Streptomyces venezuelae: one gene and its partner. Each later gene encodes a partner of the first gene's protein in a complex. Links are inferred from orthologs where the notes say so. Each region holds a gene or a part of one and is shown on either strand. Other genes may lie near its edges.

The links.
Region 2: the proteins of secG (region 1) and secY are in contact, whole or in part, in a crystal structure (PDB 5AWW), measured with the Thermus thermophilus proteins. The link is inferred for Streptomyces venezuelae from one-to-one orthologs. Residues at the interface, in WP_223903268.1 of Thermus thermophilus: Tyr5, Ile9, Tyr12, Leu13, Ala16, Leu19, Val20, Val23, Leu24, Gln26, Glu27, Pro28, Gln30, Gly31, Ala32, Asp34, Leu35, Met36, Gly37, Gly38, Ser39, Ala40, Asp41, Leu42, Phe43, Ala45, Arg46, Val48, Tyr53, Thr56; in WP_096411648.1 of Thermus thermophilus: Leu14, Gln16, Arg17, Phe20, Ile34, Pro35, Pro37, Ile72, Arg108, Arg109, Asn112, Gln113, Arg116, Ile117, Ile120, Pro145, Gly146, Trp147, Phe152, Phe155, Val156, Val159, Thr160, Val162, Ala163, Gly164, Ala166, Leu167, Trp170, Glu173.

Annotation. Positions count from the first base shown.
Region 1 is NZ_CP029192.1:6,773,794-6,787,937, reverse strand. The notes cover bases 4,939-7,879. They hold secG (preprotein translocase subunit SecG), read right to left. Parts: upstream 6,554-7,879; coding sequence 6,323-6,553; downstream 4,939-6,322. Other genes in these bases: DEJ48_RS29805 (phosphoglycerate kinase), read right to left, coding at 7,439-7,879; tpiA (triose-phosphate isomerase), read right to left, coding at 6,656-7,432; DEJ48_RS29820 (RNA polymerase-binding protein RbpA), read right to left, coding at 5,828-6,163; pgi (glucose-6-phosphate isomerase), read right to left, coding at 4,939-5,638. Also shown: zwf (glucose-6-phosphate dehydrogenase), read left to right, coding at 1-1,495; glucose-6-phosphate dehydrogenase assembly protein OpcA, read left to right, coding at 1,492-2,574; pgl (6-phosphogluconolactonase), read left to right, coding at 2,571-3,350; DEJ48_RS29830 (DUF2087 domain-containing protein), read right to left, coding at 3,404-3,898; more of pgi, read right to left, coding at 3,986-4,938; more of DEJ48_RS29805, read right to left, coding at 7,880-8,650; gap (type I glyceraldehyde-3-phosphate dehydrogenase), read right to left, coding at 8,752-9,762; DEJ48_RS29795 (M14 family metallopeptidase), read right to left, coding at 9,952-12,918; DNA-binding protein WhiA, read right to left, coding at 13,090-14,079; DEJ48_RS29785 (uridine diphosphate-N-acetylglucosamine-binding protein YvcK), read right to left, coding at 14,070-14,144. UniProt on the Bacillus subtilis protein: Involved in protein export. Participates in an early event of protein translocation.
Region 2 is NZ_CP029192.1:3,729,561-3,743,586, reverse strand. The notes cover bases 10,362-13,184. They hold secY (preprotein translocase subunit SecY), read left to right. Parts: upstream 10,362-11,027; coding sequence 11,028-12,341; downstream 12,342-13,184. Other genes in these bases: map (type I methionyl aminopeptidase), read left to right, coding at 13,092-13,184; DEJ48_RS15765 (adenylate kinase), read left to right, coding at 12,341-12,994; rplO (50S ribosomal protein L15), read left to right, coding at 10,362-10,803. In the rest of the region: rpsJ (30S ribosomal protein S10), read left to right, coding at 1,031-1,339; rplC (50S ribosomal protein L3), read left to right, coding at 1,354-1,998; rplD (50S ribosomal protein L4), read left to right, coding at 2,007-2,660; rplW (50S ribosomal protein L23), read left to right, coding at 2,660-3,079; rplB (50S ribosomal protein L2), read left to right, coding at 3,119-3,955; rpsS (30S ribosomal protein S19), read left to right, coding at 3,968-4,249; rplV (50S ribosomal protein L22), read left to right, coding at 4,291-4,638; rpsC (30S ribosomal protein S3), read left to right, coding at 4,638-5,471; rplP (50S ribosomal protein L16), read left to right, coding at 5,477-5,896; rpmC (50S ribosomal protein L29), read left to right, coding at 5,896-6,120; rpsQ (30S ribosomal protein S17), read left to right, coding at 6,120-6,407; rplN (50S ribosomal protein L14), read left to right, coding at 6,507-6,875; rplX (50S ribosomal protein L24), read left to right, coding at 6,878-7,201; rplE (50S ribosomal protein L5), read left to right, coding at 7,201-7,758; DEJ48_RS15810 (type Z 30S ribosomal protein S14), read left to right, coding at 7,764-7,949; rpsH (30S ribosomal protein S8), read left to right, coding at 8,171-8,569; and 6 more genes. UniProt on the Bacillus subtilis protein: The central subunit of the protein translocation channel SecYEG. Consists of two halves formed by TMs 1-5 and 6-10.

The DNA of each region.
Region 1 (14,144 bases):
CGCAGACCGACGGCTCCCGCGTATCGCGGGGCCGTCGGGCCTGGTCATCTTCGGTGTCACGGGCGATTTGTCCCGTAAAAAGTTGATGCCTGCTGTCTATGACCTCGCGAACCGGGGTCTGCTGCCGCCGGGCTTCGCCCTCATCGGCTTCGCCCGCCGTGAATGGCAGGACGAGGACTTCGCGCAGGAGGTGCACGACGCCGTCAAGCAGCACGCGCGCACGCCCTTCCGCGAGGAGGTCTGGCAGCAGCTCATCCAGGGCATGCGCTTCGTCCAGGGCAACTTCGACGACGACGACGCCTTCGAGCAGCTGAAGTCCACCATCCAGGAGCTGGACAAGGCGCAGGGCACGGGCGGCAACTTCGCCTTCTACCTCTCCGTGCCCCCGAAGTTCTTCCCCCAGGTCGTCCAGCAGCTCAAGAAGCACGAGCTCGCGGACGCCCCCGAGGGCTCCTGGCGGCGCGCCGTCATCGAGAAGCCGTTCGGCCACGACCTGGCGTCGGCCCAGGACCTCAACGCGATCGTGCACGAGGTGTTCGCCCCGGACCAGGTGTTCCGGATCGACCACTACCTCGGCAAGGAGACCGTCCAGAACATCCTGGCGCTCCGCTTCGCCAACCAGATGTTCGAGCCGATCTGGAACCGGTCGTACGTGGACCACGTGCAGATCACCATGGCCGAGGACATCGGCATCGGCGGCCGCGCCGGCTACTACGACGGCATCGGCGCCGCCCGTGACGTCATCCAGAACCACCTGCTCCAGCTGATGGCGCTGACCGCGATGGAGGAGCCCGCCTCCTTCGACGCCGACGCGCTCGTCGCCGAGAAGGCGAAGGTGCTCGGCGCCGTCCGGCTGCCGAAGGACCTCGGCAAGGACACCGTGCGCGGGCAGTACGCCGCGGGCTGGCAGGGCGGCGAGAAGGCCGTCGGCTACCTCCAGGAAGACGGCATCGACCCCAAGTCGAAGACCGACACCTACGCGGCCATCAAGCTGCAGGTGGACAACCGCCGTTGGGCGGGCGTCCCCTTCTACCTGCGCACCGGCAAGCGCCTCGGCCGGCGCGTCACCGAGATCGCGGTCGTCTTCCAGCGCGCCCCGCACTCCCCCTTCGACCACACCGCCACCGAGGAGCTCGGGCAGAACGCGATCGTCATCCGCGTCCAGCCCGACGAGGGCATCACGGTGCGGTTCGGCTCGAAGGTGCCCGGCACCTCCATGGAGATCCGGGACGTCTCGATGGACTTCGCGTACGGCGAGTCCTTCACCGAGTCCAGCCCGGAGGCGTACGAGCGTCTGATCCTCGACGTCCTGCTCGGCGACGCCAACCTCTTCCCGCGCACGGAGGAGGTCGAGCTGTCCTGGAACATCCTCGACCCGATCGAGGAGTACTGGGACAAGCACGGCAAGCCCGCGCAGTACCCGGCCGGCACCTGGGGCCCGACCGAAGCGGACGAAATGCTCGCACGAGACGGACGGAGCTGGCGCCGGCCATGAAGATCGACCTCACGGACACCACGTCCAGCAAGATCAACAAGGCGCTCGTGCAGGGCCGCCGCGCGATCGGCACGCCGGCCGTCGGCATGGTGCTCACCCTCGTCATCGTCACCGACGAGGAGAACGCCTACGACTCCCTGAAGGCGGCCAGCGAGGCCTCCCGCGAGCACCCCTCGCGCACCCTCGTGGTCATCAAGCGCGCCGCCCGCTCGCCCCGCGACCGCACCACCTCGCGCCTCGACGCCGAGGTCCGGGTCGGCGCGGACGCGGGCACCGGCGAGACGGTGATCCTGCGGCTCTACGGAGAGGGCATCAACCACGCCCAGTCCGTCGTCCTGCCGCTGCTGCTCCCCGACGCGCCGGTGGTCGCCTGGTGGCCGGTGAACGCCCCGCTGGACCCCGCCAAGGACCCGCTGGGCGCCCTGGCCCAGCGCCGCGTCACGGACACGTACGCGGCCGAACAGCCGATCCACGAGCTGACCGCGCGCGCCGAGGCCTACCACCCCGGCGACACCGACCTGGCCTGGACCCGCATCACGCCGTGGCGCTCCATGCTGGCCGCCGCGCTCGACCAGGTCACCTGCAAGGTCACCTCGGTGCAGGTGGAGGGCGAGGAGTTCAACCCGAGCTGCGAGCTGCTCGCCATGTGGCTCGCGGACCGCCTCGACGTCCCCGTGAAGCGCACGCTGTCGGCGGGCCCCGGCCTGACCGGCGTCCGCATGGAGACCACCTGCGGTCCCATCGTGCTCGACCGCGCGGACGGCTCGCTCGCCACGCTCTCCATCCAGGGGCAGCCCGACCGCGCGGTGGCGCTCAAGCGCCGCGAGGTGGCCGAGCTGATCGCCGAGGAGCTTCGGCGCCTCGACCCGGACGACACCTACGCGTCCGCGCTGAAGTACGGCGTGGACCGCCTGGGCGAACCGGCGGAGCGGCCCGAGTCGCTCCGCGACGAGAAGCCGTCCGACGACACGAAGGAAGAGGCCGCGTCCAAGGCGGCCGCTTCGGAGGAGCCGGAGAAGGCGCCCGCCAAGAAGGCCCCGGCCAAGAAGACCGCCGCGAAGAAGGCGGCGGCGAAGTGACCGCGGCCCCGCAGCTCGTCGTCCACCGCGACAAGGAGCTGATGGCGCAGGCCGCGGCGGCCCGCCTCATCACGAAGATCGTCGACGCGCAGGCCGCCCGCGGCCACGCGTCGGTGGTCCTCACCGGCGGCCGCAACGGCAACGGCGTGCTGGCGGCGCTGGCCGCCTCCCCCGCGAAGGACGCGATCGACTGGTCGCGTCTCGACCTGTGGTGGGGCGACGAGCGCTTCCTGCCGGACGGCGACCCGGAGCGCAACTACACCCAGGCCAAGGAGGCACTGCTCGACTCGGTGCCCCTCAACCCGGCCCGGGTGCACCCGATGCCGGCCTCGGACGGCGCGTACGAGGTGGACGCGGCGGCGGAGATCTACGCCGCCGAGCTCACCGCGGCCGCGACCCCGGAGGACCACGGCCCGGTGCCGACGTTCGACGTCCTGATGCTCGGCGTCGGCCCGGACACGCACGTCGCCTCGCTCTTCCCGGAGCTTCCCGCGGTGCGCGAGACGGAGCGCACGGTGGTCGGCGTGCACGGCGCGCCGAAGCCCCCGCCGACCCGCGTCACGCTCACGCTCCCGGCGATCCGGGCGGCCCGCGAGGTGTGGCTGCTCGCGGCGGGCGAGGACAAGGCGAACGCCGCGGCGATCGCCCTGTCCGGCGCCGGTGAGGTGCAGGCCCCCGCGGCAGGTGCCTACGGCCGCTCGCGGACCCTGTGGCTCCTGGACACCGCGGCGGCCTCGCAGCTCCCCCCGGAGCTGTACCCGCCGGCCGTCGCCTGACGGTTCACCGCATTACGTCCCTGAGGGCCCCGCACCATCCCGGTGCGGGGCCCTCAGGCGTCCACGAGGACGCGTCGGTAGCTGGAGCCGTCCTGTTCGCGGACGAGGAGGCCGTCGGTGACGCAGTACCTGCGCAGGGCCGCCGTGTCGTCGTGGACGGTCCGGAACGCGTCGTTGATCTCGCCCTCGCTGTAGGTGCGGTCGGCGTCGAAGAGGGTGTCCGTGAGGTGGACGAGGAGTTCGTGGCGCACGACGGGGCGCACCGGTATGGCCGTCAGACGCCCGTGTGCGAAGAAGCCGGTGAGGCGGCGCGGGACCGTCGGACGGTCGTGCGCGTCGACCGGGTCGGGAGAGCGCCGGAAGACGGCGGGGTCGGCCCGCAGCGAGCCGTCGGGCAGCCGCTCCACGAGCCCGGTGGCGACGAGGCGGCCCAGGTGCTTGCGGGCGACGGCGGAGTCGGCCTCGCGCCGCGGGAGGTCGCCGAGGACGATCCGCGCGTACAGCCTGAGTCTCTCGGGGTCGGCGAGCGCGGCGTGCAACTGGTCCATGACGGGGTCCCTCCCGGCGGGTGACAGAGCCGAAGCAGTGTCACCCGCCGGGCGGGCCGCCCGCATCCGATTAAGCGTCCGTGGGACTCAACGCCCCCGCAGGTCGCGGTACTTGGCGACCAGCGCCGTGGTCGACCCGTCCAGGTCGGGCACCTCGGCGCCCTCGGTCAGCGCGGGCTCGACGCGCTTGGCGAGGACCTTGCCGAGCTCGACGCCCCACTGGTCGAAGGAGTCGATGTTCCACACGGCGCCCTGCACGAAGACCTTGTGCTCGTACAGCGCGATGAGCTGGCCGAGGACCGAGGGGGTCAGCTCCTTGGCGAGGATCGTCGTCGTGGGGTGGTTGCCCTTGAACGTCTTGTGCGGGACGAGCTCCTCCGCGACGCCCTCGGCGCGCACCTCGTCCGGCGTCTTGCCGAACGCGAGCGCCTGGGTCTGCGCGAAGAAGTTGGCCATGAGCAGGTCGTGCTGGGCGACCAGGCCGGGCAGCAGATCGGCGACCGGCTCGGCGAAGCCGATGAAGTCCGCCGGGATCAACTTCGTTCCCTGATGGATGAGTTGGTAGTAGGCGTGCTGGCCGTTGGTGCCGGGCGTGCCCCAGACGACCGGGCCCGTCTGCCAGTCGACCTCCTTGCCGTCCCGGTCGACGTACTTGCCGTTGGACTCCATGTCCAGCTGCTGGAGGTACGCGGTGAACTTGGAGAGGTAGTGCGAGTACGGCAGCACGGCGTGCGACTGCGCGTCGTGGAAGTTGCCGTACCAGATGCCCAACAGACCCATGAGGAGCGGCACGTTGGACTCGGCGGGCGCCGTGCGGAAGTGCTCGTCGACGAGGTGGAAGCCGTCGAGCATCTCGCGGAAGCGGTCGGGCCCGATGGCGATCATCAGGGAGAGACCGATCGCCGAGTCGTACGAGTAACGGCCGCCGACCCAGTCCCAGAACTCGAACATGTTGTCCGTGTCGATGCCGAAGTCGGAGACCTTCTCGGCGTTGGTCGACAGGGCCACGAAGTGCTTGGCGACGGCGTCCTGGCCGGCCTTCAGCTCGGTGAGCAGCCAGTCGCGCGCGGAGGTGGCGTTGGTGATCGTCTCGATGGTCGTGAACGTCTTCGAGGCGATGATGAACAGCGTCTCGGCGGCGTCCAGGTCCCGCACGGCCTCGTGCAGGTCGGCGCCGTCCACGTTCGACACGAAGCGGACCGTGAGGCCGCGGTCGGTGAAGGAGCGCAGCGCCTCGTACGCCATGGCGGGACCGAGGTCGGAGCCGCCGATGCCGATGTTGACGACGTTCTTGATGCGCTTGCCGGTGTGGCCGGTCCACTCGCCGGAGCGGACCTTCTCCGAGAAGGCGCTCATCTTGTCGAGGACAGCGTGCACGGCGGGCACGACATTCTCGCCGTCGACCTCGATGTCGGCGTCCCGCGGCGCGCGCAGCGCCGCGTGCAGGACGGCCCGGTCCTCGGTGGTGTTGATCTTCTCGCCGCGGAACATGGCGTCCCGCAGCCCGAAGACGTCGGTCGCGGCCGCGAGGTCGCGCAGGAGCGTCAGCGTCTCGTCGGTGACGAGGTGCTTGGAGTAGTCGATGTGCAGGTCGCCGACCTGGAGGGTGTACGCCGTGCCGCGCGCCGGATCCGCGGCGAAGAGCTCTCGCAGCTGCACCTCCCCCAGCCGGTCACGGTGCTCGGTGAGCGCCGTCCACTCGGGAATCCGGTCGAGCCTGGCGCGGCTTTCTGCGTTCATCTCGGACTTCAGCCTTCTCTCGTACGCGCGTACGTTAATTGCCCCGCTGCACCCTCCAACCTAATCGATCAGGGAGCGGGATGAGATGTCCGAAACTGTCTCTCCGCACACGTGCCGGAAAGGTGCAAGAACGGGAAACCGGCCGGACACTTATCGGCGTCCGGCCGGTTCCCTTGTCGTATTCAAGTGCTAGATCTCGCCCCGCAGTTTGGCGAGCGCTTCCGCGAGGATGGCCTCCCCGTCCGCGTCGCTGCGCCGCTCGCGTACATACGCCAGGTGCGTCTTGTACGGCTCGGTGCGCGGCGGGTCCGGCGGGTTGTCCCGGTCCTGACCTGCCGGAAAGCCGCAGCGGGGACAGTCCCACGTATCGGGGACCTGCGCGTCGCTGGCGAAGCTCGGCTGCGTCTCGTGCCCGTTGGAGCACCAGAAGGAGATGCGCAGTCGCGGCGCGGACTCACCGCGCTCGGCCTCGCCCATCGGCCCCGCCCCGACCCGACTTCCTCGGATCGCGTTGCCACTTGCCACGGTCGTAACTCCCTGCGTGATGGTGCTGCTGCGGGCGCCTCAGTTTACGTAAGGCCCAACGCGCGTCCAGTGTTGGGAGTTACACCCCACCCCCGGACGCAAGCCCCATGATAAGCCGCACACGCGGGCTCGCACCGGACAAGCGACCAGTGGCTGACGCTAGTTGTTCGCCTTCATCAGAAGGCCGAGCGCGACAATGCACGCGAACCACAGCAGACCGACCACGACCGTGATGCGGTCGAGGTTGCGCTCCGCGACGGAGGAACCGCCGACGGACGACTGCATGCCGCCACCGAACATGTCGGAAAGACCGCCGCCCTTGCCCTTGTGCATCAGCACCAGCAACATCATCAGAGCACTGAAGACGATCAGGGCGATCGAGAACCCCATAACCACGGCTGGACCAACTTCCTCGGATCTTGAATCGACGACGGGGGCCGAAGGCTGGCTCCGACCCCCGTCAGGGTACGACGTAACGCCGCTAGCGCATACTCACTGGTCGCCGAAGCGAACGATCTTGACGAACTCGTCCGAGTCCAGCGCCGCACCGCCGACGAGGGCGCCGTCCACGTCGGGCTGCGCCATGATGTCGGCGACGTTCTTCGCCTTCACCGAGCCGCCGTACTGGATGCGGACCTTGTCGGCGAGCTCCTGCGAGTACAGCTCGGCGAGGCGGCGGCGGATCGCGCCGCAGACCTCCTGCGCGTCCTCGGGGGTCGCGACCTCGCCGGTGCCGATGGCCCAGACCGGCTCGTAGGCGATGACGATGGTCTCGGCCTGCTCGGCCGGGACGTCCTTCAGGCCGCCGTCGAGCTGGTTCAGCGTGTACTGGACCTGCTGTCCTGCCTTGCGGATGTCCAGGCCCTCGCCGACGCAGAGGATCGGGGTCAGGCCGTGCTTGTACGCGGCCTTCACCTTGGCGTTGCAGATCTCGTCGGTCTCGTTGTGGTACTGGCGGCGCTCGGAGTGGCCCACGGCGACGTAGGTGCACTTCAGCTTCGCCAGCATCGGGCCCGAGATCTCGCCGGTGTAGGCACCGGAGTCCTGCGCCGAGATGTCCTGGGCGCCGTACTTGATCTTGAGCTTGTCGCCGTCGACCAGGGTCTGCACGGAGCGCAGATCGGTGAAGGGCGGCAGGACGGCGACCTCGCAGGCCTCGTAGTCCTTGTCCGCCAGGGCGAAGGCGAGCTTCTGGACGTGGGCGATGGCCTCGAGGTGGTTGAGGTTCATCTTCCAGTTGCCCGCCATCAGCGGGGTACGCGTAGTCATCAGGTGTCAGTTCTCCAGTGCGGCGAGGCCGGGGAGCGTCTTGCCCTCGAGGTATTCGAGGGAGGCGCCGCCGCCGGTCGAGATGTGGCCGAATGCGTTTTCGTCGAAGCCCAGGTTACGGACGGCCGCGGCGGAGTCGCCGCCGCCCACCACGGTGAAGCCGTCACAGTTGAGCAGCGCCCGCGCGACCGCGGCGGTGCCGTTCGCGTAGTCGGGGTGCTCGGCGACGCCGACCGGACCGTTCCAGAACACGGTCTCGGCGTCGGCGATCTTCTCGGCGAAGAGCTCCCGCGTCTTGGGGCCGATGTCCAGGCCCTCCATGTCCGAGGGGATGCCGTCCGCGTCGACCGTCTTGAAGTCGGCCGGGGCCTTCGTCTTCAGGTCGGGGAAGTCCGTGGAGACCAGCACGTCGACGGGGAGGACGAGCTCGACGCCGTTCTTCTCGGCGCGCTCCATGTACTCCGTGACGGTCGGGATCTGGTCCTCCTGGAGGAGGGAGATGCCGACCTCGTACCCCTTCGCCTTGAGGAAGGTGTACGCCATGCCGCCGCCGATGAGGAGCCGGTCGGCCTTGCCGAGCAGCTCGTCGATGACGGCGAGCTTGTCGGAGACCTTGGCGCCGCCGAGGATGACGGTGTACGGGCGCTTCACGTCCTCGGTGAGCTTCTTGAGGACGCCGACCTCGGTGGCGATCAGGTAGCCCGCGTAGTGCGGGAGCTTCGCCGGCAGGTCGTACACGGACGCGTGCTTGCGGTGCACGGCGCCGAAACCGTCGCCCACGTAGACATCGGCGAGGGCGGCCAGCTGATCGGCGAACTCGCCGCGCTCGGCGTCGTCCTTGGACGTCTCGCCGGCGTTGAAGCGGAGGTTCTCGACGACGGCGACCTGGCCGGGCTGCAGGCCGTTCACCGCGTCGTGCGCGGCGGGGCCGACGGTGTCCTGCGCGAACGCGACGGGCGCGCCGAGGAGTTCACCGAGCCGCTCGGCGGCGGGCAGCAGCGAGAAGGCCGGGTCCGGGGCGCCCTTGGGGCGGCCCAGGTGCGAGGCCACGACCACCTTGGCGCCCGCGTCGGCGAGGGCCTTGACGGTCGGCAGGACGGCGCGGATGCGGCCGTCGTCGGTGATGGTGGCGCCGTCGAGCGGCACGTTGAGGTCGGCGCGGACGAAGACCCGCTTGCCGTCGACTCCTTCGGCGAGAAGTTCGTCGATCGTCTTCATGAACTGGACTCCTTGGGTGGGCTGACGCGCAACAGGGCCCGGAGCGCGCCTCGTTGCGCGGTCCGGACCCTGTGCTCACATCTTGGTGCCTGCTCTGGTGACTAGAGCTGACCGCCGACGAAGACGGTGAGGTCGACGAGGCGGTTCGAGTAGCCCCACTCGTTGTCGTACCAGCCGAGGATCTTCACCGTCTTGCCCTCCTGGACCATGGTCAGGGAGGAGTCGAAGGTGCAGGACGCCGGGTCGCTGACGATGTCGGACGACACGATCGGGTCCTCGGTGTAGTAGAGGATGCCCTTCAGGTCGCCGTCGTCGGCGGCCTTCTTGAACGCGGCGTTGACCTCGTCCTTGGTGACCTCGCGCTGCAGCTCGACGACCAGGTCGGTGGCGGAGCCGGTCGGGACCGGGACGCGCATCGCGATGCCGTCGAGCTTGCCCTTGAGCTGGGGCAGGACCAGGGCGGTGGCCTTCGCGGCACCGGTCGTGGTCGGAATGATGTTCTCGGCGGCGGCGCGGGCGCGGCGCAGGTCCGAGTGCGGGAAGTCCAGGATGCGCTGGTCGTTGGTGTACGCGTGGACCGTGGTCATCAGGCCCTTGACGATGCCGAAGTTCTCGTCGAGAACCTTCGCCATCGGCGCCACGCAGTTGGTGGTGCAGGAGGCGTTGGAGATGACGTGGTGGTTGGCCGCGTCGTACTTGTCCTGGTTGACGCCCATCACGATCGTGATGTCCTCGTCCTTGGCCGGAGCCGAGATGAGGACCTTCTTGGCGCCGCCGGCGATGTGCTTCTCGGCGTCGGCCTTCTTGGTGAAGATACCGGTGGACTCGACGACCACGTCGACGCCCAGCTGGCCCCACGGGATGTCGGCGGGGTTGCGCTCGGACAGCACCTTGATGGTGTGGCCGTCGACGGTGATGGTGTCCTCGGTGTGCGACACCTCGGCCTTGAGGCGGCCCAGAATGGTGTCGTACTTCAGCAGGTGCGCCGTGGTCGCGGTGTCACCCAGGTCGTTGACAGCCACGATCTCGATGTCCGCACCCTGCTCCAGCAGCGCGCGGAAGTAGTTGCGACCGATGCGGCCAAAGCCGTTGATGCCTACGCGGATCGTCACGAAACCGATCTCCTCGTTGGTACGCCGGTTTTAGACGCCGGCGAGTTGTATGGGATGTCCCCGACCGCCTCCGACCCTACCTCTCTGAAGCCTCTGAGGTGACATCGAGAGGGGCCGTTGGCGGCACAAAGGCCCGTACCCCGCAGTAGGGGTACGGGCCACCGGGTCCTAGGTCCCGATTACGCAGTGTCAGCTGCGCAGATGTGCCAGGGAGGCGCCCATAAGAGCGGCCCTCCCGGCGTCTGTGGGCACGTGCTCGAAGCCGAAGCCGAGGAGCACGCTGTCACGCGCTGTGACCGCCGCGAAGGAGCGGAAGAGCTCCCCGGTCCGCGCCCAGTCGCCTGTGATATTGGGGCTTCCGGCCGGGGGCGGCGCGACGCTCCAGGTGCCGAGCGAGGTCTCGAATCCCTCGGTCTCCGTGGCGTTGCCGTTGATGACGATTTGTGCGTTGTCGGCGAAGAGGCCGCGACCTCCGGTGGAGGGGTCGGTGACGGAGCTGAGGGCCACCTCGATCTTCTTGCCCGCGTAGGGGCTGAGGTCGAAGGCGACGGGTTTCCAGCCGCCGGACGATCCGGTGAAGCTGTTCCAGGCGCCGCTGGTGCCGGACGCCGTGCAGGCGGTCGCGCCGACCGTCAGGTAGTGGCGCAGGAACGGGTGACCGTTGACGAAGAAGCCCGCCTCGCACTCGGCGGGGACGGCGGTGGACGAGTTGCCGTTCTTGTCGGGCAGCGTCGTCCAGTCGTCGGCTCCGGTGGTGTGCGCCTCCAGGAGGCCGTGGTCGTAGCCGGGCTCCAGGTTCCAGTTGAGGGCGAGACGCAGCTCGGGCGCGTCGGCCGCGGTGACGCCGGTCAGGTCGATGGTGCGGGTGAGCCGCTTCCAGTCCTGGTCGGCGTGGACGGCCGAGGCCATGCCCTGACCCGCGAAGGGCGCGTACGGGTTGGTGAGGCCGGGGTAGTCCCCCGCCGCGGCACTCTTGAACTGCGGGAACCGATCGGCGGGCAGCGTCTCGGAGGTGACGGCGAAGCGGCCTGCCTTGTCGAGCGGGTTGGTGTCGGCGGCGGCGAGCGGCGTGGTCACCCCGGAGAGTGCGCCGCTCCCCTTGAAGCTGGTGACCCCCGGCGCGTTGAGCCGCTGGTAGGCGCCCAGGTAGTACTGCGCGAAGTCGTCGGTGAGGGCTTCGCCGAGGTCGACGTTGCCGCCGGTGCGCTCGCCGGACTCGATGAGCTTGCCGCCCTCGTTGAGGTAGTCGCGCAGGGCGAGTTGGGTGGGCGCGCCGGGGACGGGGTCGCCGGTGTAGTGGACGACCGCGGAGAAGTGCGACAGGACGCCGAGCGGGTGCGGTACGCCCTGCTTGGCCACGTCCCAGACGGCGGCGGTGCGTCCGTTGGCCTTGATGGCGTCGACGTACTTCTGGGTCTGGGTGGCCGTCGCGCCCTCCTCGGCGACGACGAGCGTGTTCGCCTTGGGGCGCTCGGCGACGGTGTAGGTGAAGTGCTCGCTCTGGGTGCGGCCCTTCTTCGTACGACCGGTGAACCACACCTCGACCTTGTCGCCGACGCGCGCGTCCTCGATCTCGGCGCGGTACTCGTCGAAGTGGAGGTTGTCCTCGCCGCCGTAGGTCTCGCCGCCCTTCCAGGCCTTGAGGCCGTCGTCGATGGAGTGCGTGCGACCGCCGTTGACGCGGTAGTTGAGCTCCTTGTCGCGCACCGACTTGCGGGCGGTGACGGCGACTTCCTGGTCGCCTCCGCGGGCGTAGGAGGTGGTGAAGGAGTCGGGGGTGAAGTCGGGGGCCTCGATGCCGGTGACGGAGACCGGCTGGTCGGGGTGGAGTGCGGTCTCGGCGACGGCGAGCGCGAACGGGACGTTCTTGGCGAACTCCTGCTGGATCAGCTTCTCGTCGTCCGGGAAGGTGAAGATCGAACCGCAGTCCTCGGGCTTCCACGCGTCATTGGGGTCCACGTTCGACGCGGTCTGGCAGGTGGACATCTCCGGGGTGAACATCGAGAAGCCGTTGACGTTGCCCGCGTGCCCGTCGGCCTCGCCGTTGGTGGTGTAGAGCTCGGAGGACACCTGCGGGTGGTAGCCGGGGACGGCGGGCTTCTCCGGGGTGCCGTTCAGCGCCCGGTAGAGCACGTCGTCCGGGGTCGGCGTGGCGACCTGCCAGCCCACTCCGTAGAGGAGCAGTTCGGCCGCGGAGTGGTAGTTGATGCCGTACGTGAAGCCGATGCGCTTCTGGAAGCGGTCGAGCGCCTTGGTCTCGGGCTCGGACATCGCGCCCGTGCCGCGGTACGTCTCGGAGGACGGCTCGGGGGACGAGCCCTCGTTGTCGTAGCCCCACTTGTAGGCGAAGTTGCGGTTCAGGTCGACGCCGTCGCCCGGCGCGATCTTGCCGTCGCCGTCGACGTCGCGCAGGTTCTTGCGCCACTGGCGGTTGCCGTCGGCGGCGTGCGTGTAGTCGTAGCCGTCGGGGTTGGCGGAGAGCACGAACCACAGCTCGGTGGAGTTCACGAGCTTGGTGATGCGCTTGTCCTTGCCGTAGTTGTCCAGATAGTGGTGCATCAGGCGGCGGGTCATCTCGGGGGTGATCCACTCGCGCGCGTGCTGGTTGGACATGTACAGCGTGGAGGGCTTGGAGCCGTCCTTGGACTTCTTGGCGTTCTTGGAGAGCTTCAGGGCGAGGATGTCCTTGCCCTGGAGGGTCTTGCCGATGGAGACGACCTTGGTGATGCCGGGGTTCGCCTGCCCGGTCTTGACGATCTCCTCCTGGAGACCGCCCTTTCCGCTGTACGGCCGGTAGACGCCGTCCCCCGCGGCCTTGAGCCGCTTCTGCGTCGCCGCCGACACCTGGTGCTCGCTGAGCTCGACGCCCTTGCGCTCGATGTCCTTGGCCTGGCCCTCGGTCAGATACAGCTCGACGCGGGCGGTGCCGCTCTCGGGTGTCTGTCCTGCGAGTTCGTGGGCGTCCTGGCCGGCCTCGACGAGGATCGGTATCTGCTTCTTGGTGACTTCTGCCTGGTAGACCTGCACCGACGCCGGGTCGTCGGCGGCCGGGGCCTTGCCCGGGCCGCCGGCCTGGGCGTTCGGTGCGGCGGCGAGGCCGCCTAGGAGCAGTGCGCCGGTGGCGAGAACGGATCTCGCGCTCGCTCTTCGTCTCATGAGCCCCCCTTGCGGTTGTCCGACACAGATGTGCGGGATGCCAGGCTCGTGACAGTGCATGATCATGTCAATACGGCGAGTGGAGGCGTGCGAAAGCCGCCGGTGTCCTGTGGGACACCGGCGGCTCACGAGGTGTACGAGACTGCTCGGGGGACGTACGGGAGCGGCGGGTCAGACCGCCATGTTGTCCGCGAGCTCCTCGCTCAGGTTGGACTCCGTACCCGGAATGCCCAGGTCCTGGGCGCGCTTGTCGGCCATGGCGAGCAGGCGGCGGATGCGGCCCGCGACGGCGTCCTTGGTCAGCGCCGGGTCGGCGAGCGCGCCCAGCTCCTCCAGGGAGGCCTGCTTGTGCTCCATGCGCAGGCGTCCGGCGGCCGCGAGGTGCTCAGGCACCTCGTCGCCGAGGATCTCCAGGGCGCGCTGCACCCGGGCGCCCGCGGCGACGGCCGCACGGGCCGAGCGGCGCAGGTTCGCGTCGTCGAAGTTGGCGAGGCGGTTGGCGGTGGCCCGCACCTCACGGCGCATCCGCCGCTCCTCCCAGGCGAGCACCGATTCGTGTGCACCCAGACGGGTGAGCAGCGCGCCGATCGCGTCTCCGTCGCGTACGACCACGCGGTCCACGCCGCGCACCTCGCGGGCCTTGCTCGCGATCTGCAGCCTGCGCGCGGCGCCGACCAGCGCGAGCGCGGCCTCCGGACCCGGGCAGGTCACCTCCAGGGAGGAGGACCGGCCGGGCTCGGTCAGCGAGCCGTGGGCGAGGAACGCGCCGCGCCACGCCGCCTCCGCGTCGCAGGTGGCCCCCGAGACCACCTGCGGCGGCAGGCCCCGGATGGGACGGCCGCGGCCGTCGACGAGACCCGTCTGGCGGGCCAGCTGGTCGCCGCCCGCGACGACCCGGACCACATAGCGCGAGCCGCGCCTGAGGCCGCCGGGGGCCATCACGATCAGCTCCGAGCTGTGCCCGAAGATCTCCAGGATGTCCCGCTTGAGCCGCCGGGCGGCCATCGCGGTGTCCAGCTCCGCCTCGATCACGATGCGGCCGCTCACCAGGTGAAGGCCGCCCGCGAACCGCAGGATCGCCGAGACCTCTGCTTTTCTGCAGCAGGTCCGGGTGACGGGGAGCCGGGAGATCTCGTCCTTCACCGCTGCCGTCATCGCCATGGGCCGATCCTTCCATGCATCCGAAAAATACGGTCGTACGCGGCTGCCAGGAGCTCCGGGTCGTG
Region 2 (14,026 bases), 3.0 Mb from region 1 along the record:
ACGCCCACCCCACGGCCTTGGCGGCGAGCGACCTGACGGCACACGTGGTGGACCTGCTGCGGGAGGGCGGAGAGGGGGCGGCCCATCACGTCGCCGATCGCCAGGCCCAGGAGGGCCGCGCGGGACGACCTCCACACGGAGCGTCGGTAGGGCTGGTCCGCCAGGTCGTACAGGGCCTTCAGGCTCGGGGCGGTGGAGAGCGAGCCGGGGAGGGCGGAGGGCTCCCGGAGCAGGGTGGTCAGAGCCGTCTCGGGGGCCAGGCCGGCGGCCTTCGCGCGGCGCAGCCGCGTCATCCACCGGGTGTCGTTCCGCGCCGCGGTTCCGGCGTCCGCGCGTACGATCCAGCCCGCCGCGTCGTCCTCGTCGCACGCCCACACGTACGTGGTGACGGTGCCGCCGTCGTCCGCGACGGCCACGTACCGGACGGGGCGGGTCGCCCCGTCCGCGTACTCGGCGGGGCCGCTCACGTGCGAGAAGGCCGGGTCCTCCGCGAAGCGCGGGTTGATTTACTTCCGTGGGAGGAAGCGGGGCCGGGGGTGGTTGCAGCGCTCACGCGGCCCACCCTGCCGAATGGATCACCGGCGCGCCGCACCCGCCCCGGGTTTGATCTCCGTCACCCAGGGGGTACTCTCTTCGGCTCGATTGGCACCACACGTGCCCCGTATGGCAGACTGTCCTGGTTGCTCGGTTGAGTGCCGATGCTGCGCGCCTCCCGCCGGGAGGACCGGAAGCGAGTCCCACAGTACTCGTCGCCTTATCTGCCCCAGGGTCCGCGAGGATCCGAACGGCAGCGCTTTGGCGGACGTACGGGAATCTTCCGGGAAGTGCGGTGCGGTGGCTCAACCAGGCGCCCGGTGGGTTTCTTCCCCCGGACCCGCGGTCGTTCAGGGCCGCAGCCCCTAGCAGGGAACTCCTTCGGGAGAACTGTGTGAGCGGGACTGCGACACGCCCGACCGCGTGGGTCGGAGGAAGTAGAAAAAAGGACCTTCCGGGGGCCAGAGCGTTCGAGACGAAGGACTACTAAGTAGCCATGGCGGGACAGAAGATCCGCATCCGGCTCAAGGCCTACGACCACGAGGTCATCGACTCCTCGGCGAAGAAGATCGTCGAGACGGTGACCCGCACTGGTGCGTCGGTCGCGGGCCCGGTGCCGCTGCCCACTGAGAAGAACGTGTACTGCGTCATCAAGTCGCCGCACAAGTACAAGGACTCTCGCGAGCACTTCGAGATGCGCACGCACAAGCGCCTGATCGACATCCTCGACCCGACCCCCAAGACCGTTGACTCGCTGATGCGCCTGGACCTTCCGGCCGGCGTTGACATCGAGATCAAGCTCTGAAGGGCGCGAAGAAGATGACCAAGCAGATCAAGGGCATCCTGGGCGAGAAGCTCGGCATGACCCAGGTCTGGGACGAGAACAACCGTGTCGTCCCGGTGACCGTGGTCAAGGCCGGACCCTGCGTCGTTACCCAGGTCCGTACGAATGACAGCGACGGCTACGAGTCGGTCCAGATCGCCTTCGGCGAGATCGACCCGCGCAAGGTGAACAAGCCCCTCAAGGGCCACTTCGCCAAGGCCGACGTGACCCCCCGTCGCCACCTCGTCGAGATCCGTACCGCTGGTGCCAGCGAGTACACCCTCGGCCAGGAGCTGACTGCCGAGACGTTCGAGGCCGGTATCAAGGTCGACGTCACCGGCAAGAGCAAGGGCAAGGGCTTCGCCGGTGTGATGAAGCGTCACAACTTCGCCGGTGGCAAGGCCTCCCACGGTGCCCACCGCGTGCACCGCAAGCCCGGTTCCATCGGTGGCTGCGCCACGCCCGGCCGTGTGTTCAAGGGCCAGCGCATGGCCGGTCGCATGGGCAGCGAGCGGGTCACCACCCAGAACCTGACCGTCCACGCCGTTGACGCGGAGAAGGGTCTGCTGCTCATCAAGGGCGCGGTTCCTGGTCCGAACGGCGGCCTCGTCCTGGTCCGTACTGCGGCCAAGGGGGCCTGAGGTAACCCATGAGCACCATTGACATCCTTTCGCCGGCAGGCGACAAGACCGGGACGGTCGAGCTCCCCGCGGAGATCTTCGACGTCGAGAAGATCAGCATCCCGCTGATCCACCAGGTCGTCGTCGCGCAGCTGGCCGCGGCCCGTCAGGGCACGCACAAGACCAAGACCCGCGGCGAAGTCCGTGGTGGTGGCAAGAAGCCTTACCGCCAGAAGGGCACCGGCCGCGCGCGCCAGGGTTCGACCCGTGCGCCGCAGTTCGCCGGCGGTGGCGTCGTCCACGGCCCCGTGCCGCGTGACTACTCGCAGCGCACGCCCAAGAAGATGAAGGCTGCCGCTCTGCGTCACGCCCTCACCGACCGGGCGCGCAACTCCCGCATCCACGTTGTCACCAACGTGGTCGAGGGCGACATCTCCACGAAGGCCGCGAAGACGCTGCTCGGCAAGGTCAGCGAGCGCAAGAACGTGCTCCTGGTCATCGACCGCGCGGACGAGACTTCGCTGCTCTCCGCCCGCAACCTGCCCCAGGTCCACATCCTGGAGCCGGGCCAGCTGAACACGTACGACGTGCTCGTCTCGGACGACGTGGTCTTCACCAAGGCCGCGTTCGAGTCCTTCGTGTCCGGCCCGAAGGCCACTGACACCGAAGGGAGCGAAGCCTGATGGCCATCCGTCACCAGAGCATCGCGTCCAAGGCCGCGAAGGCCGCCAAGGCCGCGCGCGTCGCCAAGGCGAAGCGCATCGCGACCGAGGGCAAGATCGCCGTTGAGCCCACCCCGCTGAGCAAGTCCTTCTCGGACCCGCGCGACGTCCTCGTCAAGCCGGTCGTCTCCGAGAAGTCGTACGCGCTGCTCGACGAGGGCAAGTACACGTTCATCGTGGCTCCGGGCGCCAACAAGACCCAGATCAAGCAGGCCGTCGAGGCGGTCTTCTCGGTCAAGGTCACCGGCGTCAACACGATCAACCGTCAGGGCAAGCGGAAGCGTACGCGCACCGGGTTCGGCAAGCGTGCCGACACCAAGCGCGCCATCGTGACCCTTGCTGAGGGCGACCGTATCGACATCTTCGGCCAGGCCTCCTAACGGAGCGCCCTGGTCCGAATATCGGACGAGGACTGAGAAATGGGAATCCGCAAGTACAAGCCGACTACGCCGGGCCGTCGTGGCTCCTCCGTAGCCGACTTCGTCGAGGTAACGCGGTCCACGCCGGAGAAGTCGCTGGTTCGCCCGCTGCACAGCAAGGGCGGCCGTAACAATTCCGGTCGTGTGACCGTTCGCCACCAGGGTGGTGGCCACAAGCGCGCCTACCGCGTGATCGACTTCCGTCGCCACGACAAGGACGGCGTGCCGGCCAAGGTCGCGCACATCGAGTACGACCCCAACCGCACGGCGCGCATCGCGCTGCTGCACTACGCGGACGGCGAGAAGCGCTACATCCTCGCCCCGCGCGGCACGCAGCAGGGTGACCGGATTGAGAGCGGCCCCGGTGCCGACATCAAGCCCGGCAACAACATGGCGCTGCGCAACATCCCCGTGGGTACGACGATCCACGCCATCGAGCTGCGGCCCGGCGGCGGCGCGAAGTTCGCCCGCTCCGCGGGTGCCTCCGTGCAGCTGCTCGCGAAGGAAGGCGCCATGGCGCACCTTCGCATGCCGTCCGGTGAGATCCGCCTGGTCGACGTCCGCTGCCGCGCCACCATCGGCGAGGTCGGCAACGCCGAGCAGTCGAACATCAACTGGGGCAAGGCCGGCCGTATGCGCTGGAAGGGCGTCCGCCCGACCGTGCGTGGTGTCGTGATGAACCCGGTCGACCACCCGCACGGTGGTGGTGAAGGCAAGACTTCCGGTGGTCGTCACCCGGTCTCGCCGTGGGGCAAGAAGGAGGGTCGTACTCGTGATCGCAACAAGGCGAGCAACAAGTACATCGTCCGTCGCCGCAAGTCGAACAAGAAGCGCTAGGAGCGGGTTTAGATGCCGCGCAGTCTCAAGAAGGGGCCCTTCGTCGACGACCACCTCGTAAAGAAGGTGGACGCTCAGAACGAAGCCGGTTCCAAGAACGTCATCAAGACCTGGTCCCGTCGCTCGATGATCATTCCCAGCATGCTGGGTCACACGATCGCGGTGCACAACGGCAAGACCCACATCCCGGTGTTCGTCACCGAGTCGATGGTCGGCCACAAGCTCGGCGAGTTCTCGCCGACTCGCACCTTCCGCGGCCACGTCAAGGACGACCGGAAGTCGAAGCGCCGCTAGTGCGGGGTGGAACGACTATGACTAACACCGAAGGGACAACCATGGAAGCCAGGGCCCAGGCGCGGTACATCCGCGTCACGCCCATGAAGGCCCGCCGCGTGGTGGACCTCATCCGTGGCATGGATGCCACGGAGGCTCAGGCGGTCCTGCGTTTCGCCCCGCAGGCCGCGAGCGTGCCGGTCGGCAAGGTGCTGGACAGCGCCATTGCCAACGCCGCGCACAACTACGACCACACCGACGCCTCTTCGCTGGTCATCAGCGAGGCGTACGTGGATGAGGGCCCGACCCTGAAGCGGTTCCGTCCGCGTGCTCAGGGCCGTGCCTACCGGATCCGTAAGCGGACCAGCCACATCACCGTGGTCGTCAGCAGCAAGGAAGGAACCCGGTAATGGGCCAGAAGGTAAACCCGCACGGGTTCCGGCTCGGTGTCACGACCGACTTCAAGTCGCGTTGGTATGCCGACAAGCTGTACAAGGACTACGTCAAGGAAGACGTCGCCATCCGTCGGATGATGACGTCCGGCATGGAGCGCGCCGGCATCTCGAAGGTTGAGATCGAGCGCACCCGTGACCGCGTGCGTGTGGACATCCACACCGCTCGTCCCGGCATCGTCATCGGCCGTCGTGGCGCCGAGGCCGACCGCATCCGCGGTGACCTCGAGAAGCTCACGGGCAAGCAGGTCCAGCTGAACATCCTCGAGGTCAAGAACCCCGAGGTCGACGCTCAGCTCGTGGCCCAGGCCGTCGCGGAGCAGCTGTCCTCCCGCGTCTCCTTCCGTCGCGCCATGCGTAAGAGCATGCAGTCGGCGATGAAGGCGGGCGCCAAGGGCATCAAGATCCAGTGTGGTGGCCGCCTCGGTGGCGCCGAGATGTCGCGCTCGGAGTTCTACCGCGAGGGCCGTGTGCCCCTGCACACGCTCCGCGCCAACGTGGACTACGGCTTCTTCGAGGCCAAGACGACCTTCGGCCGCATCGGTGTGAAGGTCTGGATCTACAAGGGCGACGTCAAGAACATCGCCGAGGTCCGCGCCGAGAACGCCGCTGCCCGCGCCGGCAACCGCCCGGCCCGTGGTGGCAACGACCGCCCGGCCCGCGGTGGCCGTGGTGGCGAGCGTGGCGGCCGCGGTCGCAAGCCGCAGCAGTCGGCTCCGGCCGCCGAGGCCCCCAAGGCCGAGGCGCCCGCCGCTGCTCCGGCTGCTGAGAGCACCGGAACGGAGGCCTGACCGAAATGCTGATCCCCCGTAGGGTCAAGCACCGCAAGCAGCACCACCCGAAGCGCAGCGGTATGTCCAAGGGTGGCACGCAGGTTGCGTTCGGCGAGTACGGCATCCAGGCGCTGACCCCGGCGTACGTGACGAACCGTCAGATCGAGGCCGCTCGTATCGCCATGACGCGTCACATCAAGCGCGGTGGCAAGGTCTGGATCAACATCTACCCGGACCGCCCCCTCACCAAGAAGCCTGCCGAGACCCGCATGGGTTCCGGTAAGGGTTCTCCGGAGTGGTGGATCGCCAACGTCAAGCCCGGACGCGTGATGTTCGAGCTGTCGTACCCGAACGAGAAGATTGCTCGTGAGGCGCTCACCCGCGCTGCTCACAAGCTTCCGATGAAGTGCCGCATCGTCCGGCGCGAGGCAGGTGAGTCGTGATGTCGGCCGGTACCAAGGCGTCCGAGCTGCGCGAGCTGGGCAACGAGGAGCTTGTCAACAAGCTTCGCGAGGCCAAGGAAGAGCTGTTCAACCTCCGCTTCCAGGCGGCGACGGGCCAGCTCGAGAACCACGGCCGGCTCAAGGCCGTCCGTAAGGACATCGCGCGGATCTACACCCTCATGCGTGAGCGCGAGCTGGGCATCGAGACGGTGGAGAGCGCCTGATGAGCGAGAGCAACGTGACTGAAGAGACGAAGGCCGCGCGCGGCTTCCGCAAGACCCGTCAGGGTCTGGTCGTCAGCGACAAGATGGACAAGACCGTCGTCGTCGCTGTCGAGGACCGCGTGACGCACGCGCTGTACGGCAAGGTCATCCGCCGTACGAACAAGCTCAAGGCGCACGACGAGCAGAACGCTGCCGGCGTCGGCGACCGCGTCCTCCTGATGGAGACGCGTCCGCTGTCCGCCACCAAGCGCTGGCGCATCGTCGAGATCCTCGAGAAGGCCAAGTAATTCTCCGAGGGGCACCCCCCTCGGAGTTCGTTCCGCCAGGCTCCCGGGGCAGTTCGCTGAACTGCCCCGGGGGAACCGGCAGACAAACAGGAGATAGACGTGATCCAGCAGGAGTCGCGACTGCGCGTCGCCGACAACACGGGTGCGAAGGAAATTCTCACCATCCGTGTTCTCGGTGGCTCGGGTCGCCGCTACGCGGGCATCGGTGACGTCATCGTCGCCACCGTGAAGGACGCGATCCCCGGTGGCAACGTGAAGAAGGGTGACGTCGTCAAGGCGGTCATCGTTCGCACCGTCAAGGAGCGCCGCCGTCCGGACGGCTCGTACATCCGCTTCGACGAGAACGCCGCCGTCATTCTGAAGAACGACGGCGACCCTCGCGGCACCCGTATCTTCGGCCCCGTCGGCCGTGAGCTGCGCGAGAAGAAGTTCATGAAGATCATCTCGCTCGCGCCGGAGGTGCTGTAAGCATGAAGATCAAGAAGGGCGACCTGGTCCAGGTCATCACCGGTAAGGACAAGGGCAAGCAGGGCAAGGTCATTGCCGCTTACCCGCGCGACGAGCGCGTCCTGGTCGAGGGTGTCAACCGGGTCAAGAAGCACACGAAGGCCGGCCCGACCGCCAGCGGCTCGCAGGCCGGCGGCATCGTGACCACCGAGGCCCCCGTCCACGTCTCCAACGTCCAGCTGGTCGTGGAGAAGGACGGCAACAAGGTCGTCACGCGCGTCGGTTACCGCTTCGACGACGAGGGCAACAAGATCCGCGTTGCCAAGCGGACGGGTGAGGACATCTGATGACGACCACCACCACTCCGCGTCTCAAGACGAAGTACCGCGAGGAGATCACGGGCAAGCTGCGTGAGGAGTTCTCGTACGAGAACGTCATGCAGATCCCCGGCCTGGTCAAGATCGTGGTCAACATGGGTGTCGGCGACGCCGCCCGTGACTCGAAGCTGATCGACGGCGCCATCCGCGACCTCACCACGATCACCGGTCAGAAGCCGGCCGTGACGAAGGCCCGGAAGTCCATCGCGCAGTTCAAGCTGCGCGAGGGCCAGCCGATCGGCTGCCACGTCACGCTCCGTGGCGACCGCATGTGGGAGTTCCTGGACCGCACCCTGTCGCTCGCGCTGCCGCGCATCCGCGACTTCCGTGGTCTGTCCCCCAAGCAGTTCGACGGCCGTGGCAACTACACCTTCGGTCTCACGGAGCAGGTCATGTTCCACGAGATCGACCAGGACAAGATCGACCGCGTCCGGGGTATGGACATCACCGTGGTGACCACGGCGACCAACGACGCTGAGGGCCGTGCGCTCCTTCGTCACCTCGGCTTCCCGTTCAAGGAGGCGTAAGCGAGATGGCGAAGAAGGCTCTGATTGCCAAGGCTGCTCGTAAGCCCAAGTTCGGTGTGCGTGCGTACACCCGCTGCCAGCGCTGCGGCCGTCCGCACTCCGTCTACCGCAAGTTCGGCCTCTGCCGCGTGTGCCTTCGTGAGATGGCTCACCGTGGCGAGCTGCCGGGCGTGACCAAGAGCTCCTGGTAGTCCCCACCTTTTCGAAGGTTTTTGGGACTCCTGGATCTCTCGGTAAGTAAAGGGCTGGCAGCCGCCCTCCTCCAGATGGCTTAGGCTAGGAGGGTTGGGCGTCTGCCGCCCTGACCGACTTACTACGCCGTAGGTCCCCGCGCCGCACCCGTCCCGCCTCTGAGTGGGGAGAGGGATGGCGCAGATAGGAAACCCCGGCGAGAGAGGCCGAAGGCCAATTCATGACCATGACTGATCCGATCGCGGACATGCTGACTCGTCTGCGTAACGCGAACTCGGCGTACCACGACACCGTGGCGATGCCGCACAGCAAGATCAAGTCTCACATCGCGGAGATCCTCCAGCAGGAGGGCTTCATCACGGGCTGGAAGGTCGAGGACGCCGAGGTCGGCAAGAACCTCGTTCTCGAGCTGAAGTTCGGCCCGAACCGTGAGCGCTCCATTGCGGGCATCAAGCGGATCTCCAAGCCCGGTCTCCGGGTTTACGCGAAGTCCACCAACCTGCCGAAGGTCCTCGGCGGCCTCGGCGTGGCGATCATCTCCACGTCGCACGGTCTCCTGACCGGCCAGCAGGCAGGCAAGAAGGGCGTAGGTGGGGAAGTCCTCGCCTACGTCTGGTAGTCGGGAACGGAGGAATAGCTAATGTCGCGTATTGGCAAGCTCCCCATCACGGTTCCCGCCGGCGTGGACGTCACCATCGACGGCCAGACGGTCGCGGTCAAGGGCCCCAAGGGTGCCCTGAGCCACACCATCGTCGCGCCGATCGAGATCGCTAAGGGTGAGGACGGCGTCCTGAACGTCACCCGCCCGAACGACGAGCGTCAGAACAAGGCCCTCCACGGCCTGTCCCGCACGCTGGTGGCGAACATGATCACCGGCGTGACCCAGGGTTACGTGAAGAAGCTCGAAATCAGCGGTGTCGGTTACCGCGTCCTGGCGAAGGGCTCCAACCTGGAGTTCTCGCTCGGCTACAGCCACCCGATCCTGATCGAGGCGCCCGAGGGCATCTCCTTCAAGGTCGAATCGGCGACCAAGTTCTCGGTCGAGGGCATCGACAAGCAGAAGGTCGGCGAGGTTGCGGCCAACATCCGCAAGCTGCGCAAGCCCGACCCGTACAAGGCCAAGGGCGTCAAGTACGAAGGCGAAGTCATCCGCCGCAAGGTCGGAAAGGCGGGTAAGTAAGCCATGGCATACGGTGTCAAGATTGCTAAGGGCGACGCTTACAAGCGTGCTGCCATCAAGCGTCGTCACATCCGCATCCGTAAGCACATCTCGGGTACGGCTGAGCGTCCTCGCCTGGTCGTGACGCGCTCGAACCGCCACATCGTGGCCCAGGTCATCGACGACATCAAGGGTCACACCCTTGCGTCGGCGTCGACCCTGGACACCACGATCCGCGGCGCCGAGGGCGACAAGTCCGCGGCCGCCAAGTCGGTCGGCGCCCTGGTCGCCGAGCGCGCCAAGGCCGCCGGTGTCGAGACTGTCGTGTTCGACCGTGGTGGTAACCAGTACGCCGGGCGCATCGCCGCCCTGGCGGACGCCGCCCGCGAAGCCGGACTCAAGTTCTGAGTCGGTTCCGTAGCTAGCGGAAACAGAGAGAGGTAATTCCAATGGCTGGACCCCAGCGCCGCGGTGGCGGTGCCGGTGGCGGCGAGCGGCGGGACCGGAAGGGTCGCGACGGTGGCAACGCCGCCGCCGAGAAGACCGCGTACGTTGAGCGCGTTGTCGCGATCAACCGCGTCGCCAAGGTTGTGAAGGGTGGTCGTCGCTTCAGCTTCACTGCGCTCGTCGTAGTGGGCGACGGTGACGGCACCGTGGGTGTCGGTTACGGCAAGGCCAAGGAGGTGCCGGCCGCCATCGCCAAGGGTGTTGAGGAGGCCAAGAAGCACTTCTTCAAGGTCCCCCGTATCCAGGGCACCATCCCGCACCCGATCCAGGGCGAGAAGGCCGCGGGCGTCGTCCTGCTCAAGCCTGCTTCCCCCGGTACCGGTGTTATCGCCGGTGGCCCGGTGCGTGCCGTGCTCGAGTGCGCCGGCGTGCACGACATCCTGTCGAAGTCCCTGGGCTCCGACAACGCGATCAACATCGTGCACGCGACCGTGGCGGCCCTCAAGGGCCTGCAGCGTCCCGAGGAGATCGCGGCTCGCCGTGGTCTGCCCCTCGAGGACGTCGCCCCCGCGGCTCTGCTTCGTGCGCGTGCGGGAGCGGGTGCGTAATGGCACAGCTCAAGATCACGCAGACGAAGTCGTACATCGGCAGCAAGCAGAACCACCGCGACACCCTGCGTTCCCTTGGTCTCAAGGGCATCAACACGCAGGTCGTCAAGGAGGACCGCCCCGAGTTCCGCGGAATGGTGCACACCGTCCGCCACCTCGTGACGGTTGAGGAGGTCGACTGACATGGCGGAGCAGAACCCGCTGAAGGTCCACAACCTCCGGCCCGCCCCGGGCGCCAAGACCGCCAAGACCCGTGTGGGTCGTGGTGAGGCGTCCAAGGGTAAGACCGCTGGTCGTGGTACCAAGGGCACCAAGGCCCGTTACCAGGTTCCGGAGCGCTTCGAGGGTGGCCAGATGCCCCTCCACATGCGTCTCCCGAAGCTCAAGGGCTTCAAGAACCCGTTCAAGACCGAGTTCCAGGTCGTGAACCTCGACAAGCTGAGCGCGCTGTACCCGGAGGGTGGCGAGGTCACCGTCGAGGGTCTCGTCGCCAAGGGTGCCGTTCGCAAGAACAGCCTCGTCAAGGTGCTCGGCCAGGGTGAGGTCACCGTGGCGCTGCAGGTGACGGTCGACGCCGTCTCCGGCTCCGCCAAGGAGAAGATCACCGCCGCCGGCGGTACCGTCACCGAGCTCGTCTGATTCATCCAGACGTGTCGATGACATGAGCGATTCCCAGCCGGGGATGCCCCACAAAAGGGGCATCCCCGGTTGGTCGTTCCTAGGGGGGCACGGTCGCCGGTAAGGTGGCGTGCACTGTCTAAGCTCCGTGCGGTCTGTCCGCACGGTTTTCTTGACTGATACGTATTCGTCGAACCTCAGACCACCACCTCTGGCGCACGCGCGCGGGGGTCGCAGGAGGCACCGTGCTCACCGCGTTCGCCCGGGCGTTCAAGACGCCCGACCTGCGCAAGAAGCTGCTCTTCACACTCGGCATCATCGTGATCTACCGGGTGGGTACGCATGTGCCGATTCCCGGTGTCGACTACCGGAACGTCCAGACCTGCATCGACAACGCCAATGCGAACCAGGGCCTGTTCGGTCTCGTCAACATGTTCAGCGGTGGCGCGCTGCTGCAGATCACGATCTTCGCGCTCGGCATCATGCCGTACATCACGGCGAGCATCATTCTGCAGCTGCTGACCGTGGTGATCCCGCGACTCGAGGCCCTCAAGAAGGAGGGCCAGGCCGGCACCGCGAAGATCACGCAGTACACGCGCTATCTGACCATCGCGCTCGCGATCCTCCAGGGCACCGGCCTCGTCGCCACCGCCCGCACCGGCACCCTCTTCCAGGGCTGCCCCGTGGCCAGCGAGATCGTGCCCGACCAGTCGATCTTCGTCACCGTCACGATGGTCATCACGATGACCGCAGGTACGGCCTGTGTCATGTGGCTCGGCGAGCTCATCACCGACCGCGGCATCGGCAACGGCATGTCGATCCTGATGTTCATCTCGATCGCCGCGACCTTCCCGAGCGCCCTGTGGGCCATCAAGCAGCAGGGTGACCTGGCGGGCGGCTGGATCGAGTTCGGCACCGTCATCGCGGTCGGTCTCGTGATGGTCGGTCTGGTGGTCTTCGTCGAGCAGGCGCAGCGCCGCATTCCGGTCCAGTACGCGAAGCGAATGATCGGTCGCCGGTCCTACGGCGGTACGTCGACGTACATTCCGCTGAAGGTCAACCAGGCGGGCATCATCCCTGTGATCTTCGCCTCGTCACTGCTTTACATTCCGGCCCTCGTGGCTCAGTTCGCGGGCGGCAACTCGGGATGGAAGACGTGGATCGAGGCGAACCTGACCAAGGGTGACCACCCGATTTACATCGCCACGTACTTCATCCTGATCGTCTTCTTCGCCTTCTTCTACGTCGCGATCTCCTTCAACCCCGAGGAAGTCGCCGACAACATGAAGAAGTATGGTGGCTTCATCCCGGGCATCCGGGCTGGCCGTCCGACCGCTGAGTACCTGAGTTACGTACTCAACCGGATCACCTGGCCGGGTTCGCTGTATTTGGGTCTGATCGCTCTTGTGCCGACGATGGCGTTGGTGGGCTTCCAGGCGAACCAGAACTTCCCGTTCGGCGGGACGAGCATCCTCATCATCGTGGGTGTGGGTCTGGAAACCGTGAAGCAGATCGAGAGCCAGCTCCAGCAGCGCAATTACGAAGGGTTCCTCCGCTGATGCGAATCGTCCTCGTCGGGCCGCCCGGTGCGGGCAAGGGAACGCAGGCCGCGTTCCTCGCCAAGAACCTGTCGATCCCGCACATCTCCACGGGCGACCTCTTCCGTGCCAACATCAGCCAGGGCACGGACCTGGGCAAGCAGGCGAAGGCGTACATGGACGCCGGAAACCTCGTCCCCGACGAGGTGACCATCGGCATGGCGAAGGACCGCATGGCGCAGTCGGACGCCGAGAACGGCTTCCTGCTCGACGGGTTCCCGCGCAACGTGTCGCAGGCGGAGGCGCTGGACGTGGCGCTCAAGGCCGACGACGTGAAGCTCGACGCCGTCCTGGACCTGGAGGTCCCGGAGGACGAGGTCGTCAAGCGGATCGCGGGCCGGCGGATCTGCCGCAAGGACTCCAGCCACGTCTTCCACGTGACGTACAGCAAGCCGAAGGTCGAGGGCGTCTGCGACGTCTGCGGCGGCGAGCTCTACCAGCGCGAGGACGACAGTGAGGACACGGTCCGCAAGCGCCTCGAGGTCTACCACACGCAGACCGAGCCGATCATCGACTACTACCGGACCCAGGGTCTGGTCGTGACGATCTCGGCGCTCGGCAAGGTGGACGAGGTCACCGCGCGCGCGATGGACGCGCTCAAGGGCGACAAGTAGTTCAGTACGCTGTTTCCGGCCGCGGTGCCCCTCGGGGGACCGCGGCCGTAGTGTTGTATACGTCGGTTGTCGGACGGAAGACGGAGAGCGGAACCTCATGGTGCAGATCAAGACCCCCGAGCAGATCGCGAAGATGCGTGAGGCGGGCCTTGTCGTCGCCGCGATTCACGCCGCGACCCGTGAGGCCGCGGTGCCCGGCGCCACCACGAAGGATCTGGACGAGGTCGCCCGCAAGGTGATCGCCGAGCACGGCGCGAAGTCGAACTTCCTCGGGTACGGCGGATTCCCCGCCACGATCTGCACCTCGGTCAACGAGGTCGTCGTGCACGGCATCCCGGACGACAAGACCGTCCTGAAGGACGGCGACATCATCTCCATCGACGCGGGCGCCATCGTCGACGGCTGGCACGGCGACGCGGCCTACACGGCGTTCGTGGGCACGGGTCACGCTCCGGAGCTGATCGAGCTCTCCCGGGTGACCGAGGAGTCGATGTGGGCCGGGCTCGCCGCGATGAAGCAGGGCAACCGCCTCGTCGACATCTCCCGCGCCATCGAGACGTACATCCGCCGGCAGCCGAAGCCGGGCGGCGGCAAGTACGGGATCGTCGAGGACTACGGCGGCCACGGCATCGGCACCGAGATGCACATGGACCCGCACCTCCTGAACTACGTCGAGCGCCGCCGCGGCAAGGGCCCGAAGCTGGTCCCCGGCTTCTGCCTCGCCATCGAGCCCATGGTCTCCCTCGGCACCCCGCGGACGGAGGTCCTGGAGGACGACTGGACCGTCATCACGACGGACGGCACGTGGTCCTCCCACTGGGAGCACTCGATCGCCCTCACGGAGGAGGGCCCGATCGTCCTGACGGCCCCGGACTGCGGGAAGGCGAAGCTCGCGGAGTACGGCGTGACGACCGCGCCGGACCCGCTGGGCTGAGGTGCGGTACCCCGTTGCTTAAGGATCTTCGTCGTGGGGCAGACTTTCTCGATTCGTCTTTCCGAGTGCACTGACGTAGACTGACGCGTCGGCTCTCG